3 regions of the Streptomyces sp. NPDC059900 genome follow, and region 2 is predicted to be linked to each of the others. Evidence: predicted binding sites of a transcription regulator. Region 2 holds the regulator's gene; each other region holds the start of a gene.
What was found. The regulator HrcA, encoded in region 2, represses chaperone genes, less so after heat shock. The targets are predictions, from matches to a motif close to TTNGCACTCNGNNNNNCNGAGTGCNAA.
Positions count from the first base shown of each region.

Region 1 (5,713 bases), on a different contig from region 2:
GCGAGTGCGGCGAGCTCTACCCGCTCGGCCCGATCTTCGCCTGCCAGGCCTGTTTCGGCCCGCTCGAAGTCGCGTACGACCTGCCGACCGGTGACCCCGAGGCGCTGCGCAAGCAGATCGAGTCCGGCCCGGACAACATCTGGCGCTACGCCCCGCTCCTTCCCGTCCCGGCGGACGTCGCCGAGAAGCCCAACATCAACCCCGGTTGGACCAAGCTCGTCAAGGCCGACAACCTCGCCCGCGAGCTCGGCGTCGAGCAGGGCAAGCTGTTCGTCAAGGACGACTCCGGCAACCCGACGCACTCCTTCAAGGACCGCGTCGTGGCGCAGGCCATCGAGGCCGCCCGCGCCTTCGGCTTCACCACGCTCTCCTGCTCCTCCACCGGCAACCTCGCGGGCGCCGTCGGTGCCGCCGCGGCCCGCGCCGGCTTCCGTTCCTGCGTGTTCATCCCGCACGACCTGGAGCAGGGCAAGGTCGTCATGGCCGCGGTGTACGGCGGCGAGCTCGTCGGCATCGAGGGCAACTACGACGACGTGAACCGCTTCTGCTCCGAGCTCATCGGCGACCCGCTGGGCGAGGGCTGGGGCTTCGTGAACGTGAACCTGCGGCCGTACTACGGCGAGGGTTCCAAGACCCTCGCGTACGAGATCTGCGAGCAGCTGGGGTGGGTCCTTCCCGACCAGCTGGTCATCCCGATCGCCTCCGGATCGCAGCTCACGAAGATCGACAAGGGCCTCAAGGAGCTCATCAAGCTCGGGCTCGTCGAGGACAAGCCCTACAAGATCTTCGGAGCGCAGGCCGAGGGGTGCTCGCCGGTGTCCACCGCCTTCAAGGCCGGGCACGACGTCGTGCGCCCGCAGAAGCCGGACACCATCGCCAAGTCGCTCGCCATCGGCAACCCCGCCGACGGGCCGTACGTCCTGGACATCGCGCGCCGTACGGGCGGTGCGGTGGAGGACGTGAACGACGAGCAGGTCGTCGACGCGATCAAGCTGCTCGCGCGGACCGAGGGCATCTTCGCGGAGACCGCGGGCGGTGTGACGGTGGGCGTCACGAAGAAGCTGATCGAGGCCGGTCTCATCGACCCGGCGCTCACCACCGTGGTGCTGAACACCGGTGATGGCCTCAAGACCCTGGACGCTGTTGCCGAGACCTCTCAGGCGACCGCGACGATCAAGCCCAACCTTGACGCGTTTCGCGCCGCGGGTCTTGCCGGTTAACCGCCGCAGGGCCTGAGCCTTCCTCCGTCTGCGGACCGTCGTGGCTGGTCGCGCAGTTCCCCGCGCCCCTGACGGGGCGCCCCACGCCCCCGAACTACCGAGGTGATCCCCATGAGCGTGAACGTTCGTATCCCCACCATTCTCCGCACCTACACCGGCGGTCAGTCCGAGGTCGCCGCCGAGGGGGCGAACCTCTCCGAGGTCATTGCCGACCTGGAGAAGAACCACGCCGGTATCGCGGCCCGCGTCCTGGACGACCAGGGCAAGCTGCGGCGCTTCGTGAACGTCTACGTGAACGACGACGACGTCCGCTTCGAGCAGGGTCTGGAGACCGCGACGCCGGACGGCGCCGGCATCTCGATCATTCCCGCCGTCGCCGGTGGTTGATTCTTTAAAGAAATACCCTGCGTAATCGGCTTTGCCCCCTCCGCGAGAGAAGTGGAGGGGGCAATTCCATGTGGTTGAGCACGGTACAGTTGGGAAGCGAGCTTCCCCGTTTGTGCCGAGCGCATATACGAAGTCGCCCTGAGGGCGACAAGAAGCAGCCAAAGTGCACTGCCCATTTGCCCCTCTCGTGGCATTTGTCCGGCCCGACTTGCCCTGAACTCCGGTAAATCCTCCGCATATTTCCGATCAGGCGTGCCCAGAATTCTCGTCTGATTGACCTGTTGCAGAGGGCAGTTGGACAGATACATTCAGCCGCGGTCGACGCGTTCCGGCGCACGCCTCCACAACCCATTGGGGGGGTGAGGTCTGACCCGGGTCCGCGAAGTGCGGGTCCGTGCAAGGGCCAGTAATAGGGGAGTTAGGCATGGCTCAGGGCACCGTCAAGTGGTTCAACGCGGAGAAGGGGTACGGCTTCATCGCGGTCGACGGTGGTGCGGATGTATTCGTCCACTACAGCGCGATCCAGATGGACGGCTACCGCACCCTTGAAGAAGGTCAGCGAGTTGAGTTCGAGATCTCGCAGGGCCAGAAGGGTCCGCAGGCGGACATGGTCAAGCTCGCCGTCTGATCTCGGCGCGATCGACCAGTGACTTAGCGAGTGACGAGGGGCCCGTATCCCGACAGGGGTACGGGCCCCTCGTGCGTCCGGGCGTGTGCGCCGCACCGCGCCCTGGACGCGCGCCCCCTCCGTACGTCCGGGATCCACTAGAGGCGCTTGCACTCGCAGGGGTCGAGTGCTAATCATTGGGCTTAGCACTCTCCGAGTGAGAGTGACAGAACTTGGATCGGGTCGGTGAGGCCCGCAGGCCGGGTGGGGCAAGGAACCACAAGGCTTGCAGGCCGTCCGTCGCGGGCACCGATGCGATCCGGAGCATGCCACCCCTGTCCGGGAGGACCACTTCACATGGCCAAGATCATCGCGTTCGACGAGGAGGCACGGCGCGGCCTCGAGCGCGGCATGAACCAGCTCGCCGACGCCGTCAAGGTGACCCTGGGCCCCAAGGGTCGCAACGTCGTCCTCGAGAAGAAGTGGGGTGCCCCCACGATCACCAACGATGGTGTTTCCATCGCCAAGGAGATCGAGCTCGAGGACCCGTACGAGAAGATCGGCGCCGAGCTGGTCAAGGAGGTCGCGAAGAAGACGGACGACGTCGCCGGTGACGGCACGACGACCGCGACCGTCCTGGCGCAGGCGCTGGTCCGCGAGGGCCTGCGCAACGTAGCCGCCGGTGCCAACCCGATGGCCCTCAAGCGCGGCATCGAGAAGGCCGTCGAGGCCGTCTCGGGCGCCCTGCTCGAGCAGGCCAAGGACGTGGAGACCAAGGAGCAGATCGCTTCGACCGCCTCCATCTCCGCCGCCGACACCCAGATCGGCGAGCTCATCGCCGAGGCCATGGACAAGGTCGGCAAGGAAGGCGTCATCACCGTCGAGGAGTCGCAGACCTTCGGGCTCGAGCTTGAGCTCACCGAGGGCATGCGCTTCGACAAGGGCTACATCTCGGCGTACTTCGCCACGGACATGGAGCGTATGGAGGCGTCGCTCGACGACCCGTACATCCTGATCGTGAACTCGAAGATCTCGAACGTGAAGGACCTCCTTCCGCTCCTCGAGAAGGTCATGCAGTCCGGCAAGCCGCTGCTGATCATCGCCGAGGACGTCGAGGGCGAGGCCCTGTCGACCCTGGTCGTCAACAAGATCCGTGGCACCTTCAAGTCCGTCGCCGTCAAGGCGCCCGGCTTCGGTGACCGCCGCAAGGCCATGCTCGGCGACATCGCCATCCTCACCGGTGGCACCGTCATCTCCGAGGAGGTCGGCCTCAAGCTGGAGAACGCCGGTCTCGACCTGCTCGGCCGCGCCCGCAAGGTCGTCATCACCAAGGACGAGACCACGATCGTCGACGGCTCCGGCGAGAGCGACCAGGTCCAGGGTCGCGTCAACCAGATCCGCGCCGAGATCGAGAACTCGGACAGCGACTACGACCGCGAGAAGCTGCAGGAGCGCCTGGCGAAGCTCGCCGGCGGTGTTGCGGTCATCAAGGCCGGTGCCGCGACCGAGGTCGAGCTCAAGGAGCGCAAGCACCGCATCGAGGACGCCGTTCGCAACGCGAAGGCGGCCGTCGAAGAGGGCATCGTCGCCGGTGGTGGCGTGGCGCTGCTGCAGGCCGCCGCCGTCTTCGAGAAGCTGGAGCTCGAGGGTGACGAGGCGACCGGCGCCAACGCCGTGAAGCTCGCCCTGGAGGCCCCGCTCAAGCAGATCGCCGTCAACGGCGGCCTTGAGGGCGGCGTCGTCGTCGAGAAGGTCCGCAACCTCACCGTCGGCCACGGCCTGAACGCCGCGACCGGTGAGTACGTCGACATGATCGCCGAGGGCATCCTCGACCCGGCGAAGGTCACGCGCTCTGCCCTGCAGAACGCCGCGTCCATCGCCGCGCTGTTCCTCACCACCGAGGCCGTCATCGCCGACAAGCCGGAGAAGGCGGGCGCTGCCCCGGCCGGCGGCGGCATGCCGGGCGGTGACATGGACTTCTGATCGACCTCTGGTTGATCGACGTCCCGTACGTACCGAGGGCGGCACTCCTTCTCACGAAGGGGTGCCGCCCTCGGGCGTTGCCAGGGCATAGGCGATGCCCTCGTCGATGCCGGTCTCCAGGCCTTTGCGGAAGGCGGCCTCGTACGCCAGGTCGCCGATGGTGTCGCGGACCCGGCGCTCGCAGGCCCGGCGGGCGGTCACGAGGTCCAGATTTCCCAGCTGAGCGACGCCGACGGAGCGCCACAGCACATCGGAGATCCCGAGCAGCCGCGCGGTCTGCTCGGGGTCGTCCATGGCCGAGGTCAGCATGTCGACGCTCAGGGCGGCACCGAGGATGTCGTGGAGCCGCCATTTGATCGCCAGGCCGTCGCGGGCGTGCCGCACCGCCGAGGACGGGTCGCCGTTGCCGAGAGCGGTTCCGGCCAGCAGGTAGAAGGCGAAACTGCGCATCCACTGCTCGCCGTGCCGCTCGCACTCCTCGTGCAGGGTGGCGGCGGCCACGGCGGCCCGGTCGAAGTCGCCGAGACGGAGATGGGCGAAGGTCACGGTGGAGAGCAGGAGGAGTTTGACGGCGGGTGAACCGCCGCCGCAGCCGGGCGAACCGGCCGCTGGTGCGACAACGCCGAGCGCATGCGCCGACCGGCCGCTCAGCGTCAGCCAGGTCCCTTCGAGGTAGCGGGCGGCGTCGACCGCCGCCGGATCGCCGAGCCGGTCCGCCAGCGGATTGCAGAGGTCCACCAGCCGGCCGGTGGTTTCGAGGTCGCCCTGCGTGAAGGCCACCACGCCCTGGGTCCACAGGGCCCAGAAGCGTTCCGGCCCGGGGCCGGGTCCCGGGCCGGGACAAGGGGACTTGGCGAGGGCACGGTCCAGGTAGTGGCGGCCTTCGCGCTGGAAGCCGCAGCAGAACCAGAAGAACCACAGACTGCCGGTCATCTCCAGGCTGTCGCGCGGGTCCGCGTCGGCCAGGCAGCTCTCGAGGGCCGCACGCAGGTTGGCGTGCTCGGCCGTGCAACGCTCGTACCAGGCCACCTGGTCGGGTCCCGCCCACTGCCGGCCGCCGGTGCGGGCGAGCCAGCGGTAGTAGTCCCGGTGCCGCTCCGAAAGGAGTCGTTCCTCGCCGAGGTTCCGCAGCCAGTCCTCGCCGTACTCCCGGACGGTGTCCAGCATCGAGTAGCGCAGGCCGCGCCGGGTCTTCGTCGATCGCAGGAGCGACTTGTCCACCAGCGCGGAGAGGAGCCCGCCGATCTGTGCGCTGCCCAGCGGGCCCCCGGCGCAGACCAGTTCGGCCGCCTCCAGCTCGAAGCCGTCGGCGAACACGGAGAGGCGGGCCCAGGCAAGCCGCTCCTGCGGAGTGCACAGTTCGTGGCTCCAGCCGATGGCCGTGCGCAGGGTCAGGTGCCGGGGGTCGCTCTCGCCGTGCCACATGCCCGGAGAGGGGTGGCCGAGCGTTTCGTAGCGGGCGTGCAGGCGCCGGCGCAGTGCGTCGAGGTCCATCTCGGGCAGGCGGGCGGCGGCC
Region 1 covers NZ_JBNNJZ010000096.1:14,411-20,123, forward strand. The annotation lists gene thrC (threonine synthase) at 1-1,220, shown strand, start outside; gene ACQKIP_RS16315 (MoaD/ThiS family protein) at 1,332-1,607, shown strand; gene ACQKIP_RS16320 (cold-shock protein) at 2,032-2,235, shown strand; gene groL (chaperonin GroEL) at 2,572-4,197, shown strand; gene ACQKIP_RS16330 (ATP-binding protein) at 4,249-5,713, opposite strand, start outside.
Region 1: a site for HrcA is predicted at 2,418-2,444, ahead of groL (chaperonin GroEL). Genes of this name have one in related genera too.

Region 2 (5,713 bases):
TACGGCGAGCTGGTGCCCATGGACGGCGGCGGCGTCCGCTGCACGGTGGCGAGCGCAGGTCACCCCCTGCCGCTCCTTCTCTCCCCCGACGGCACGGTCCGGGGCGCGGCCACGCCGCAGCTCCTGCTCGGGGTCGACGACGCGACGTACACCAGCGAGACCTTCGAGCTGTGGGCGGGCGACACGTTGCTCTGCGTGACGGACGGCGTGACCGAGCGGCGCTCGGGACGCCAGATGTTCGACGACGGCGACGGCCTCGCGGCAGCGCTCTCGAGCTGCGCGGGCCTGGACGCGGGGCTCGTGGCGGAACGGATCAAGAGGCTGGTGCACGAGTTCTCGGAGCGGCCGCCGGACGACGATCTGGCGGTGCTGGTGCTACAGGCGCAGTAGGGGCCGCGCGCGCGGCGTCCGGTCGGCCCGCGGTGCGGGACAATGGAAGGCATGCCTTCCGCACTGCCCGATGGTGAGCCCATGCCCGAGGACGGCGCGCTGCCCGCGTCCGCCCTGGAGGGAGCGGCGGCCCGTCCGCTCGGCTTCTACCTCCACGTCCCGTACTGCGCCACGCGCTGCGGCTACTGCGACTTCAACACCTACACGGCCACCGAGCTGCGCGGCTCCGGCGGCGTGCTCGCCTCGCGCGACAACTACGCGGACACCTTGATCGACGAGGTGCGGCTCGCGCGGAAGGTGCTCGGGGACGACCCGCGCCCGGTCCGGACCGTCTTCGTGGGAGGCGGTACGCCGACGCTCCTGGCCGCATCCGACCTCGTACGGATGCTCGGCGCGGTCCGTGAGGAGTTCGGGCTCGCGGACGACGCGGAGATCACCACCGAGGCGAACCCGGAGTCCGTCGATCCGGCCTACCTGAGCGAGCTGCGGGCCGGCGGCTTCAACCGCGTCTCCTTCGGGATGCAGAGCGCGAAGCAGCACGTACTGAAGGTGCTCGACCGTACGCACACCCCCGGGCGTCCCGAGGCGTGCGTGGCCGAGGCGCGGGCGGCGGGCTTCGAGCACGTCAACCTCGACCTCATCTACGGCACGCCGGGCGAGAGCGACGAGGACTGGCGGGCCACGCTCGACGCGGCGATCGGCGCCGGACCCGACCACGTCAGCGCCTATGCGCTGATCGTCGAGGAGGGCACGCAGCTGGCGCGGCGCATCCGGCGCGGGGAGGTGCCGATGACGGACGACGACGTCCACGCGGACCGGTATCTCATCGCCGACGAGGTGCTAGGGGGCGCGGGCTACTCCTGGTACGAGGTGTCCAACTGGGCCACCTCCGAGGCCGGGCGGTGCCTGCACAACGAGTTGTACTGGCGGGGGGCCGACTGGTGGGGGGCCGGGCCGGGGGCCCACAGCCATGTGGGGGGTGTGCGGTGGTGGAACGTCAAGCATCCGGGGGCTTATGCGGGGGCCCTTTCCGCCGGGCGCTCGCCGGGGGCCGGGCGGGAGGTTCTTGCCGGTGAGGACCGGCGGGTGGAGCGGATTCTGCTGGAGCTGCGGCTGCTGGAAGGGTGCCCGCTGTCCTTGCTGCGGGCTGCGGGGCTCGCGGCTGCGGGGCGGGCGCTGGCCGACGGTCTTCTTGAGGCGGGGCCTTACGAAGAGGGGCGGGCTGTGCTGACCCTGCGGGGGCGGTTGCTGGCGGATGCGGTGGTCCGGGACCTGGTGGACTGAGGTCCGGGCGGTCCCTGCGGGGCTTTCCCCAGTCCCGCCCCTTCCCGAAGTTCCGGCTCCGCCGGCTCGCGCGCACCGTCATCACCGGCTCCGCCGAGTTCGTCCTCAAACGCCGGACGGGCTGGAGATCTTCACGCCGGGACGCGCTGCGGGGTACTCGGGTGGGTGGGCGGGAAAGATCCGCTTGGGGGGGCGGGAAAGATCCGCCGCGAAGCGGCGGTGCATACGCCGGGAACGTGGCCCGCGGCGGGCTAGTCCTCCGTCCCCGTGACGAAGTCGATCAGTTCCTCCACGCGGCCGAGCAGGGCCGGTTCAAGATCCCTGTAACTGTGCACCGAACCCAGGATCCGTTGCCACGCGGCCCCCGTGTTCGGGGGCCAGCCGAGTGCCTCGCAGACGCCCGTCTTCCAGTCCTGGCCGCGCGGGACGCGGGGCCACGCCGCGATCCCCACCGACGACGGCTTCACCGCCTCCCACACGTCGATATAGGGGTGCCCCACCACCAGCGCGGAGGAAGAACTCACCTCCGCCGCGATCCGCGACTCCTTCGAGCCGGGCACCAGGTGGTCCACCAGGACGCCCAGCCGGGCATCGGGGCCGGGGGAGAACTCCGCGACGATCGCCGGGAGGTCGTCGATGCCCTCCAGGTACTCGACGACCACGCCCTCGATCCGCAGGTCGTCGCCCCACACCCGCTCGACGAGCTCCGCGTCGTGCCGTCCCTCCACATAGATCCGCCCGGCGCGTGCCACCCGGGCCCGCGCCCCCGGCACGGCCACCGAGCCGGACGCGGTGCGTGTGGGACGTACGAGAGGAGCGGCGGCGGAAGGGCGGACGAGGGTGACCGTGCGGCCCTCCAGGGCGAAGCCGCCCGGGGTCATCGGGAAGACGCGGTGCTTGCCGAAGCGGTCCTCCAGGGTCACCGTCGGACCCTCCGCCGTCTTCTCGCAGCGGATCACCGCCCCGCAGAAGCCGGTGCCCAGCTCCTCCACCACGAGGTCCGCCTCCGCGGCGACCTCGGGCACGGGCTTCGGCTTCTTCCACGGCGGGGTGAGGTCTGCGGAGTACTGGCGCATTCGCATGACGATAAGAGAAGAGGCGTACGACCGGCTACGACACGCCGAAGCGAGCCGCCAGTGTGGCGCGCTGCGCACGGACAAAAGCCGCATCGACCACCGCACCGTGCCCCGGCACGTACAGCGCGTCAGGACCGCCCAGTTCGAGGAGCCGGTCGAGCGCCGCGGGCCACCGCTCCGGTACCGCGTCATCGCCCGCCTGCGGTTCGCCCGACTCCTCGACCAGGTCCCCGCAGAAGACGATCTCCGGGCTGCCCGCGCCCGCCGGGACGAGCACCGCCAGGTCGTGCCCCGTGTGACCGGGCCCGACGTTCGCCAGCAGGACCTGTACCCCGCCGCCCAGGTCCAGCGTCCACTCCCCGCACACCGCGTGATGCGGCCGGACGAGCAGATCGGCGGCCTCCGCCGCTGCGTCCTCGCCGACCCCGTGCCGCACCGCCGACGCACGCAGTTCGTCGCGGCCCCCGGCGAGCAGCTTGTCGAGGCCGACCGCGCCGTACACCTCCACGCCCGCGAACGCCGCCGCACCCAGCACATGGTCGAAGTGCGGGTGCGTCAGGGCGAGGTGGGTGACCCGCCGCCCCCCGCCGAGAATGCCGCGCGCCTGCGTGCGCAGCTCTGCTCCCTCGCGCAGGGTCGCCCCCGCCTCGATCATCAGCGCCGATTCGCCGCCGACGACCAGGCCCGCCGTACAGTCCCAGACCGGGAGGCGCCGCCGCCCCACATGCGGCGCGAGCCGCTCCCAGCCCGCCTCGTCCCAAGCCAGTGCCACGTCCATACGCCGACGCTAGCCCCGTGGCGGCCGCCCGGCAGCCGCTGCCCTTGCCGGGGCCGTACCTCACGGCCGTACACTGGGCGCGGCGCGGGCTGGCACTCACCTGTGGGGAGTGCCAGGCGGGGCCGCAGAGCAGACAGGTTTCAGGGCAAAAAGGTGGAGGTGTGCGCGGATGCTCAGTGAACGCAGGCTCGAGGTGCTGCGCGCCATCGTCCACGACTATGTCGGCACCGAGGAGCCCGTCGGCTCCAAGGCGCTCACCGAGCGGCACAGCCTCGGGGTCTCCCCGGCCACCGTCCGCAACGACATGGCGGCGCTGGAGGAGGAAGGGTTCATCGCCCAGCCTCATACGAGCGCGGGGCGCATCCCGACCGACAAGGGGTACCGCCTCTTCGTCGACCGGCTCGCGGGCGTCAAGCCGATGGCGGCGCCGGAGCGCAGGGCCATCCAGAACTTCCTCGACGGCGCCGTCGACCTCGACGACGTCGTGGCGCGCACGGTGCGGCTGCTCGCGCAGCTGACCCGGCAGGTCGCGGTCGTGCAGTATCCGTCGCTCACGCGGTCGACGGTGCGGCACGTGGAGCTGCTTTCGCTGGCTCCCGCCCGGCTGATGCTCGTCCTGATCACGGACACGGGCCGGGTCGAGCAGCGCATGATCGACTGTCCCGCGCCGTTCGGCGAGACCTCGCTCGCGGATCTGCGGGCGCGGCTCAACAGCCGGGTCGCGGGCCGGCGCTTCGCGGACGTGCCGCAGCTGGTGCAGGACATGACGGAGTCCTTCGACGCGGAGGACCGGGGCACCGTGGCGACGGTGCTCTCCACCCTCCTCGAAACCCTGGTCGAGGAGACCGAGGAGCGGCTGATGATCGGCGGGACGGCCAATCTCACCCGCTTCGGACATGACTTTCCCCTCACCATCAGGCCCGTCCTGGAGGCTCTTGAGGAGCAGGTCGTTCTGCTCAAGTTGCTTGGCGAGGCCACGGATTCGGGCATGACCGTACGGATCGGTCACGAGAACGCCCATGAGGGACTCAGCTCTACGTCCGTGGTCTCCGTCGGCTACGGTTCGGGCAGCGAGGCAGTAGCCAAGCTCGGCGTGGTCGGCCCGACCCGCATGGACTATCCGGGAACGATGGGAGCAGTACGCGCAGTGGCACGTTACGTCGGACAGATCCTGGCGGAGTCGTAAGTGGCCACGGACTACTACGCCGTACTAGGCGTGCGCCGCGACGCTTCCCAGGACGAAATCAAGAAGGCCTTCCGGAGGCTTGCGCGAGAGCTTCACCCGGACGTGAATCCGGATCCGAAGACTCAGGAGCGCTTCAAGGAGATCAACGCCGCGTACGAGGTGTTGTCGGACCCGCAGAAGAAGCAGGTCTACGACCTCGGCGGCGACCCGCTGTCCCAGGCGGGCGGCGGCGGTGGTGCGGGCGGTTTCGGAGCCGGTGGCTTCGGCAACTTCTCGGACATCATGGACGCGTTCTTCGGTACGGCGTCGCAGCGTGGCCCCCGGTCGCGCACGCGCCGCGGCCAGGACGCCATGATCCGGCTCGAGATCGACCTCGACGAGGCGGCCTTCGGGACCACCAAGGACATACAGGTCGACACGGCGGTCGTATGTACGACCTGCAGCGGTGAAGGCGCCGCGCCGGGAACGTCCGCCCAGACGTGTGACATGTGCCGCGGTCGCGGTGAGGTGTCGCAGGTCACGCGGTCCTTCCTCGGCCAGGTCATGACCTCGCGGCCCTGCCCGCAGTGTCAGGGCTTCGGCACGGTCGTGCCCACCCCGTGCCCGGAGTGCGCCGGCGACGGCCGCATCCGGTCGCGGCGGACGCTCACTGTGAAGATCCCGGCCGGTGTCGACAACGGCACGCGGATCCAGCTCGCGGGCGAGGGCGAGGTCGGCCCCGGCGGCGGCCCCGCCGGTGACCTGTACGTGGAGATCCACGAGCTGCCGCACGCCGTGTTCCAGCGGCGCGGCGACGACCTGCACTGCACGGTCACCATCCCGATGACGGCCGCGGCTCTGGGCACGAAGGTGCCCCTGGAGACGCTGGACGGCCTCGAAGAGGTCGACATCCGTCCGGGCACGCAGTCCGGCCAGTCGGTGCCGCTGCACGGCAGGGGCATCACGCACCTGCGGGGCGGCGGCCGGGGCGACCTCATCGTGCACGTCGAGGTCCTCACG
Region 2 covers NZ_JBNNJZ010000118.1:13,325-19,037, forward strand. The annotation lists gene ACQKIP_RS18255 (SpoIIE family protein phosphatase) at 1-390, shown strand, start outside; gene hemW (radical SAM family heme chaperone HemW) at 442-1,674, shown strand; gene ACQKIP_RS18265 (DUF3097 domain-containing protein) at 1,926-2,750, opposite strand; gene ACQKIP_RS18270 (MBL fold metallo-hydrolase) at 2,785-3,528, opposite strand; gene hrcA (heat-inducible transcriptional repressor HrcA) at 3,698-4,714, shown strand; gene dnaJ (molecular chaperone DnaJ) at 4,715-5,713, shown strand, end outside.

Region 3 (5,713 bases), on a different contig from region 2:
CGGCGCCGACCTTGATCACGCAGACGCCGCCGGCCAGCTTCGCGAGGCGCTCCTGGAGCTTCTCGCGGTCCCAGTCGGAGTCCGTGGCCTCGATCTCGGCCTTGATCTGGTTGACGCGACCCTCGACCTCGGAGGCGTTGCCGCCGCCGTCGACGACCGTGGTGTCGTCCTTGGTGATGGTCACGCGGCGCGCGGTGCCGAGCACGTCGAGACCGACCTGGTCGAGCTTGAGGCCGACCTCTTCGGCGATGACGGTGCCGCCGGTGAGGGTGGCGAGGTCACCGAGCATGGCCTTGCGGCGGTCGCCGAAGCCGGGGGCCTTCACCGCGACGGCGTTGAAGGTGCCGCGGATCTTGTTCACGACCAGGGTCGACAGGGCCTCGCCCTCGACGTCCTCGGCGATGATCAGGAGCGGCTTCGAGGCGTTGGCCTGGATGACCTTCTCGAGCAGCGGGAGCAGGTCCTGGATCGAGGAGATCTTGCCCTGGTGGATGAGGATGTACGGGTCCTCGAGCACCGCCTCCATGCGCTCCTGGTCCGTCACGAAGTACGGCGACAGGTAGCCCTTGTCGAAGGCCATGCCCTCGGTGAAGTCCAGCTCGAGCCCGAAGGTGTTGGACTCCTCGACGGTGATGACACCGTCCTTGCCGACCTTGTCCATCGCCTCGGCGATGAGCTCGCCGACCTGCGGGTCCTGGGCGGACAGACCGGCGACGGCCGCGATGTCGGCCTTGTCGTCGATCGGGCGCGCGGTCGCGAGGAGCTCCTCGGAGACGGCCTTGACGGCGGCGTCGATGCCCTTCTTCAGGGCGGCCGGGGAGGCGCCGGCGGCTACGTTGCGCAGGCCTTCCTTGACCAGGGCCTGGGCGAGCACGGTCGCGGTGGTGGTGCCGTCACCCGCGATGTCGTTGGTCTTGGTCGCCACCTCCTTGACGAGCTGGGCGCCGAGGTTCTCGTACGGGTCCTCGACCTCGACCTCACGGGCGATGGTGACGCCGTCGTTGGTGATGGTCGGGGCGCCGAACTTCTTGTCGATGACGACGTTGCGGCCGCGGGGGCCGATCGTCACCTTCACCGTGTCGGCAAGCTTGTTGACGCCGCGCTCAAGGGCGCGACGGGCGTCCTCGTCGAACTTCAGGATCTTCGCCATGGGAGCGATTCAGCCCTCTCGAAAACTCGGGTGAACGAACTGCGCCCCTCGCCGCCCGGCAATCAGCGGGGTGACCAGGGGCGCAGCTCAAAAGCAAATCTGCTGGTGAAGCAGGTGAATTACTTCTCGACGATCGCGAGCACGTCGCGAGCCGAGAGGACGAGGTACTCGTCGCCGTTGTACTTCACCTCGGTGCCGCCGTACTTGCTGTACAGCACGACATCGCCGACCTTCACGTCGAGCGGCAGGCGCTCGCCGTTCTCGAAGCGGCCCGGGCCCACGGCGAGGACAGCACCCTCCTGGGGCTTCTCCTTCGCGGTGTCCGGAATGACCAGGCCAGAGGCCGTGGTCTGCTCGGCGTCGAGCGGCTGGACCACAATGCGGTCCTCGAGCGGCTTGATGGCAACCTTGGAGCTGGCGGTCGTCACGATCCGGTCTCCCCCTTCGGAGATCTACGGGGTTAACAGTCTGGGGTGGCGACCAGGTGGATCCGTCGTCGCGGGTGCCGGACCTGCCCGTCGCTGTTGGCACTCTCCAGTGGTGAGTGCCAAGGGTGAGACTAGGACGGCGATTAGCACTCGGTCAAGCGGACTGCTAATTCACTGACGTGGGTCTTAACCGACTGGGGTGCTCCGCGGCGGCGCGGGGACGCCCCGCCGCCCTTCCGGGCAACGCTTTCCGGGGGGCGGGGGTTCCTTTCCGGCGTCCGGGCTCTGCCCTGTTTCCGGTGGCCCGGCAGGCGGGGTGGCTGTGCCCACCGGCTCCGCCGTGCGGAACGCCTGCCCGCAGCGGTCGGCCTCCGGTTTCCGCTTGGGAACCTTCTCCGCCGCCTTTCTGCCCAGCCTTTCGATCGGGTCCACCGACTGTGCGCACCCAGTGAGCAGTGCGGGCGCGAGCACGCCTGTCGCGAGTACTCCGACAAGGAACCGCCGCGCCCGCGCCCGCCCCGTCACAGGTAGTCCTCCAGCCTGGCCACCGCGTACCCCTTGTCGGTGACCGTCTTCATGACCTTGCGGATCATGTCGGGCATCGTGCCCTTCCAGTCCTCGCGCCCCCGGAAGTGCGTGAGGATGATGTCGCCGGGATGCAGGTCCCGGTCCCATTCGCGCCACTCCATGTGGTCGGCGAAGGCCTCGGACGCCCACAGCGGCACGGCCTTGATCCCGCAGGACTTGGCCGCGCGCAGCGTGTCCGCGTTGTAGTTGCCGTACGGCGGGCGGAAGAGCTCGGGGCGCTTGCCGTAGCGCTGGTGGATGATGTCCTGCATGCCGCAGATCTCGCGCCGCTGGCCCGCGTACGAGAGCCCCGGCAGGTAGCGGTGGTGCAGCGTGTGGTTGTTGAGCTCGACGCCGCGCGACTGCATCTTCTTGAAGTAGCCGTAGTCCTCCTTGACCAGGTAGTCGCTGAGGAACGCGGTGTACGGGATCTGGAGCTCGCTCATCATCTTGAGCAGCGCCGGGTCCTTCTCGGCGCCGTCGTCCATGGTCAGGAAGACGACCTTCTTCTTCGTGGGGATCGTCGTGAAGACGGGCGGCAGGTTCTCCTGGCCCTTGACCTCGAAGCCCTTGCGCGTGGTGATCTTCGGCTTCTGCGCGGGCGGCTCGGGCGCGGCCAGCGGGGTCTTCGCCAGGCCCCAGCGTTTCGCGGCGGCGGCGCGCGCGACCTGGGTGACGCGGAGCTTCTGGGCGTAGGTGTCGAGGGCGCGGGCGGGCGGCGCGTCCAGGCGCTGCTGACCGGGTGCGGGCTTCGCTCCGCCGTCGGCGCCCGAGGCACATCCGGAGGCGATCGCGGCGACGGTGAGCACGGCGGCCCCGGTCCGCGCCCGGCTCACCGCGCGACGCCTGCGCCGCGCGGAGCCCCGCCCCCGGCTCTCCCGTTTTGCCCTGAATTCATCTTTTTGTCGTACTAGTTGCATGGCGCCGGATCTTTGCAGCTCACGGCCCTGTTGCGGGGCCGACACCGCCGCCGGGCGCGCACCATCCACCGACTGGCCCACAATGGGCCGGGTGAACGACCTCGACCGCGCCCCGACCGCCCTGACCTCCTTCTCCGCGCTGCTCACCGCCGAAGGCCGGTCGCTGCTCGATCTCGACGAGGTGCGCGAGGCCGATCCGGCACGGGAGCTCGCCGTCGCCACCCGCCTGCGCCGCGAGCACCCGGCGGAGCTGGTCACGGCGGTGCTCGCGCAGGCGCGGCTGCGGCGGCGCGCGGTGGCGAAGTTCGGCGCCGATGACGCGGGGCGGATGTTCTTCACCCCCAACGGCGTCGAGCAGGCGACACGCACCAGCGTGGCCGTGCACCGCGCCGAGAGCTTCAAGGCCCTGGGCGTGCGCAGCGTGGCCGATCTCTGCTGCGGCATCGGCGGCGACGCGATCGCCCTCGCCCGGGCCGGTATCGCCGTACTCGCCGTCGACCGTGACCCGCTGACCTGCGCGGTGGCGCGCGCGAACGCGGAAGCGCTCGGGCTCGCCGACCTCATCGAGGTGCGCGAGGCCGATGTCACCGAGGTCGACACCTCCGCGTACGACGCCGTCTTCGTGGACCCGGCGCGGCGCGGCGGCCGTGGCCGCATCTTCGACCCCGAGGCCTACTCCCCGCCGCTCTCCTGGGCCGTCGGCGCCGCCCGCAAGGCCCCGCACGCGGCGCTGAAGATCGCTCCCGGCATTCCGCACGAGGCGGTGCCCGCGGAGGCCGCCGCGGAGTGGATCTCGGACGGCGGTGACGTGAAGGAGGCCGTGCTGTGGTTCGGCACGGACGCCCCGTCGTCGCACCGCGCGACGCTGCTGCCCTCGGGCGCCAGGCTGTCGTCCCCGCTCGACGCGATGCTGCCGGACCCGGAGGTGCGGGCGGTGGGCCGCTACCTCTACGAGCCGGACGGTGCCGTCATCCGTGCGCATCTGGTGGCGGAGGTGGCCGCGCGGGTGGAGGGCGGGCTCATCGACGAGACCATCGCCTACGTCACCTCCGACGCGCTGCACGCGACGCCGTACGCCGTGGCGTACGAGATCACCGATCAACTGCCCTTCGGCGTGAAGAAGTTGAAGGCGCTGCTGCGGGAGCGTGAGGTCGGGATCCTGACGGTGAAGAAGCGGGGGTCGGCGGTGGAGCCGGAGGAGCTGCGGCGCAAGGTGAAGCCGCAGGGCAAGAACTCCGCGACGGTTTTCCTCACCCGGGTCGCGGGGGCGCCCGCGATGCTGATCGGGCAGCCGGTCGGATAGTTCAGCCCCCGGGGCCCCGGACGGAATCAGGCACCGCAGGGCCGCCGCCTAGCCGCACTCGTCCGCCCGTCCCCGCAACAACTCCCGCTCCCGCTCATTGCGCGTGAGCCCCGCCGCCCGCTCGAACTCCGCCCGCGCCTCCGCCGCACGGCCCAGACGCAGCAGCAGGTCGCCCCGCACGCTCGGCAGCAGGTGATAGTCCTTCAGGGCCGGTTCCCCGGCGAGCGCGTCCACGAGGTGCAGTGCCTGCGCCGGACCCGAGGCCATCGACACTGCGACCGCGCGGTTCAGCTCGATCACCGGTGAGGGAGCGCGGGCGGCGAGCAGTTCGTACAGGGCGACGATCCGGGGCCAGTCCGTCTCCTCGTAGGAAGCGGCGTTCGCGTGGCAGGCGGCGATCGCGGCCTGGAGCGCGTACGGTCCCGACGCGCCCGGAGCCGCCGAGTGCGCGCGGGCGAGGGCGGCGAAGCCCCGCCGGATCAGGAGCCGGTTCCAGTGGCGCCGGTCCTGGTCGGCGAGGAGCACCAGCTCGCCCTGCGGGCCCGTACGCGCCGCCGCGCGGGACGCCTGGAGTTCGAGGAGCGCCGCGAGGCCGTGCACTTCCGCTTCCTGCGGCATGAGCCCGGCAAGGACGCGGGCCAGGCGCAGGGCGTCCTCGCACAGGGACGGCCGCAGCCAGTCGTCGCCCGCCGTGGCCGCGTACCCCTCGTTGAAGATGAGGTAGATGACTTCGAGCACCGACCCGAGCCGGGCCTCGCGTTCGGCGCCGTACGGCACTTCGAAGGGCACCCCCTTCGCGGCGAGGGTGCGCTTGGCGCGCACGATGCGCTGGGCCACCGTCGGTTCGGGGGCCAGCATCGCGCGGGCGATCTCCGTGGTCGTCAGGCCGCCGAGCAGCCGCAGCGTGAGCGCGATGCGGGCCTCGGCGGAGAGGACCGGGTGGCAGGCGGTGAAGACGAGGCGCAGGAGGTCGTCGTCGATGTCGTCGGGGTCGACGGGTTCATCCACGTGGGGCGGGGCGGCCTCCAGGTCGCGGCCCATCTCCGCCAGCTTGCGCGCGTAGCGTTCCCTGCGGCGTACGAGGTCGATGGCGCGGCGCTTGGCGGTGGTCATCAGCCAGGCGCCGGGGTTGTCGGGGACGCCGCTGCGCGGCCACTGTTCGAGCGCCGCGACCAGCGCGTCCTGCGCGAGTTCCTCCGCGATGCCGACGTCGCGCACGATCCGTGCGACACCGGCGATGAGGCGCGGCGACTCGATGCGGAAGACGGTCTCGATGGCGGCGCGGGGGGTGTCCGGGCGCGGGGGCTCTGAGGAGTGGGCCGTCACGGCCACCCATCAGAGCACC
Region 3 covers NZ_JBNNJZ010000010.1:9,642-15,354, reverse strand. The annotation lists gene groL (chaperonin GroEL) at 1-1,150, opposite strand, end outside; gene groES (co-chaperone GroES) at 1,270-1,578, opposite strand; gene ACQKIP_RS03350 (polysaccharide deacetylase family protein) at 2,100-3,065, opposite strand; gene ACQKIP_RS03345 (THUMP-like domain-containing protein) at 3,148-4,368, shown strand; gene ACQKIP_RS03340 (RNA polymerase sigma factor) at 4,417-5,700, opposite strand.
Region 3: a site for HrcA is predicted at 1,722-1,748, ahead of groES (co-chaperone GroES). Genes of this name have one in related genera too.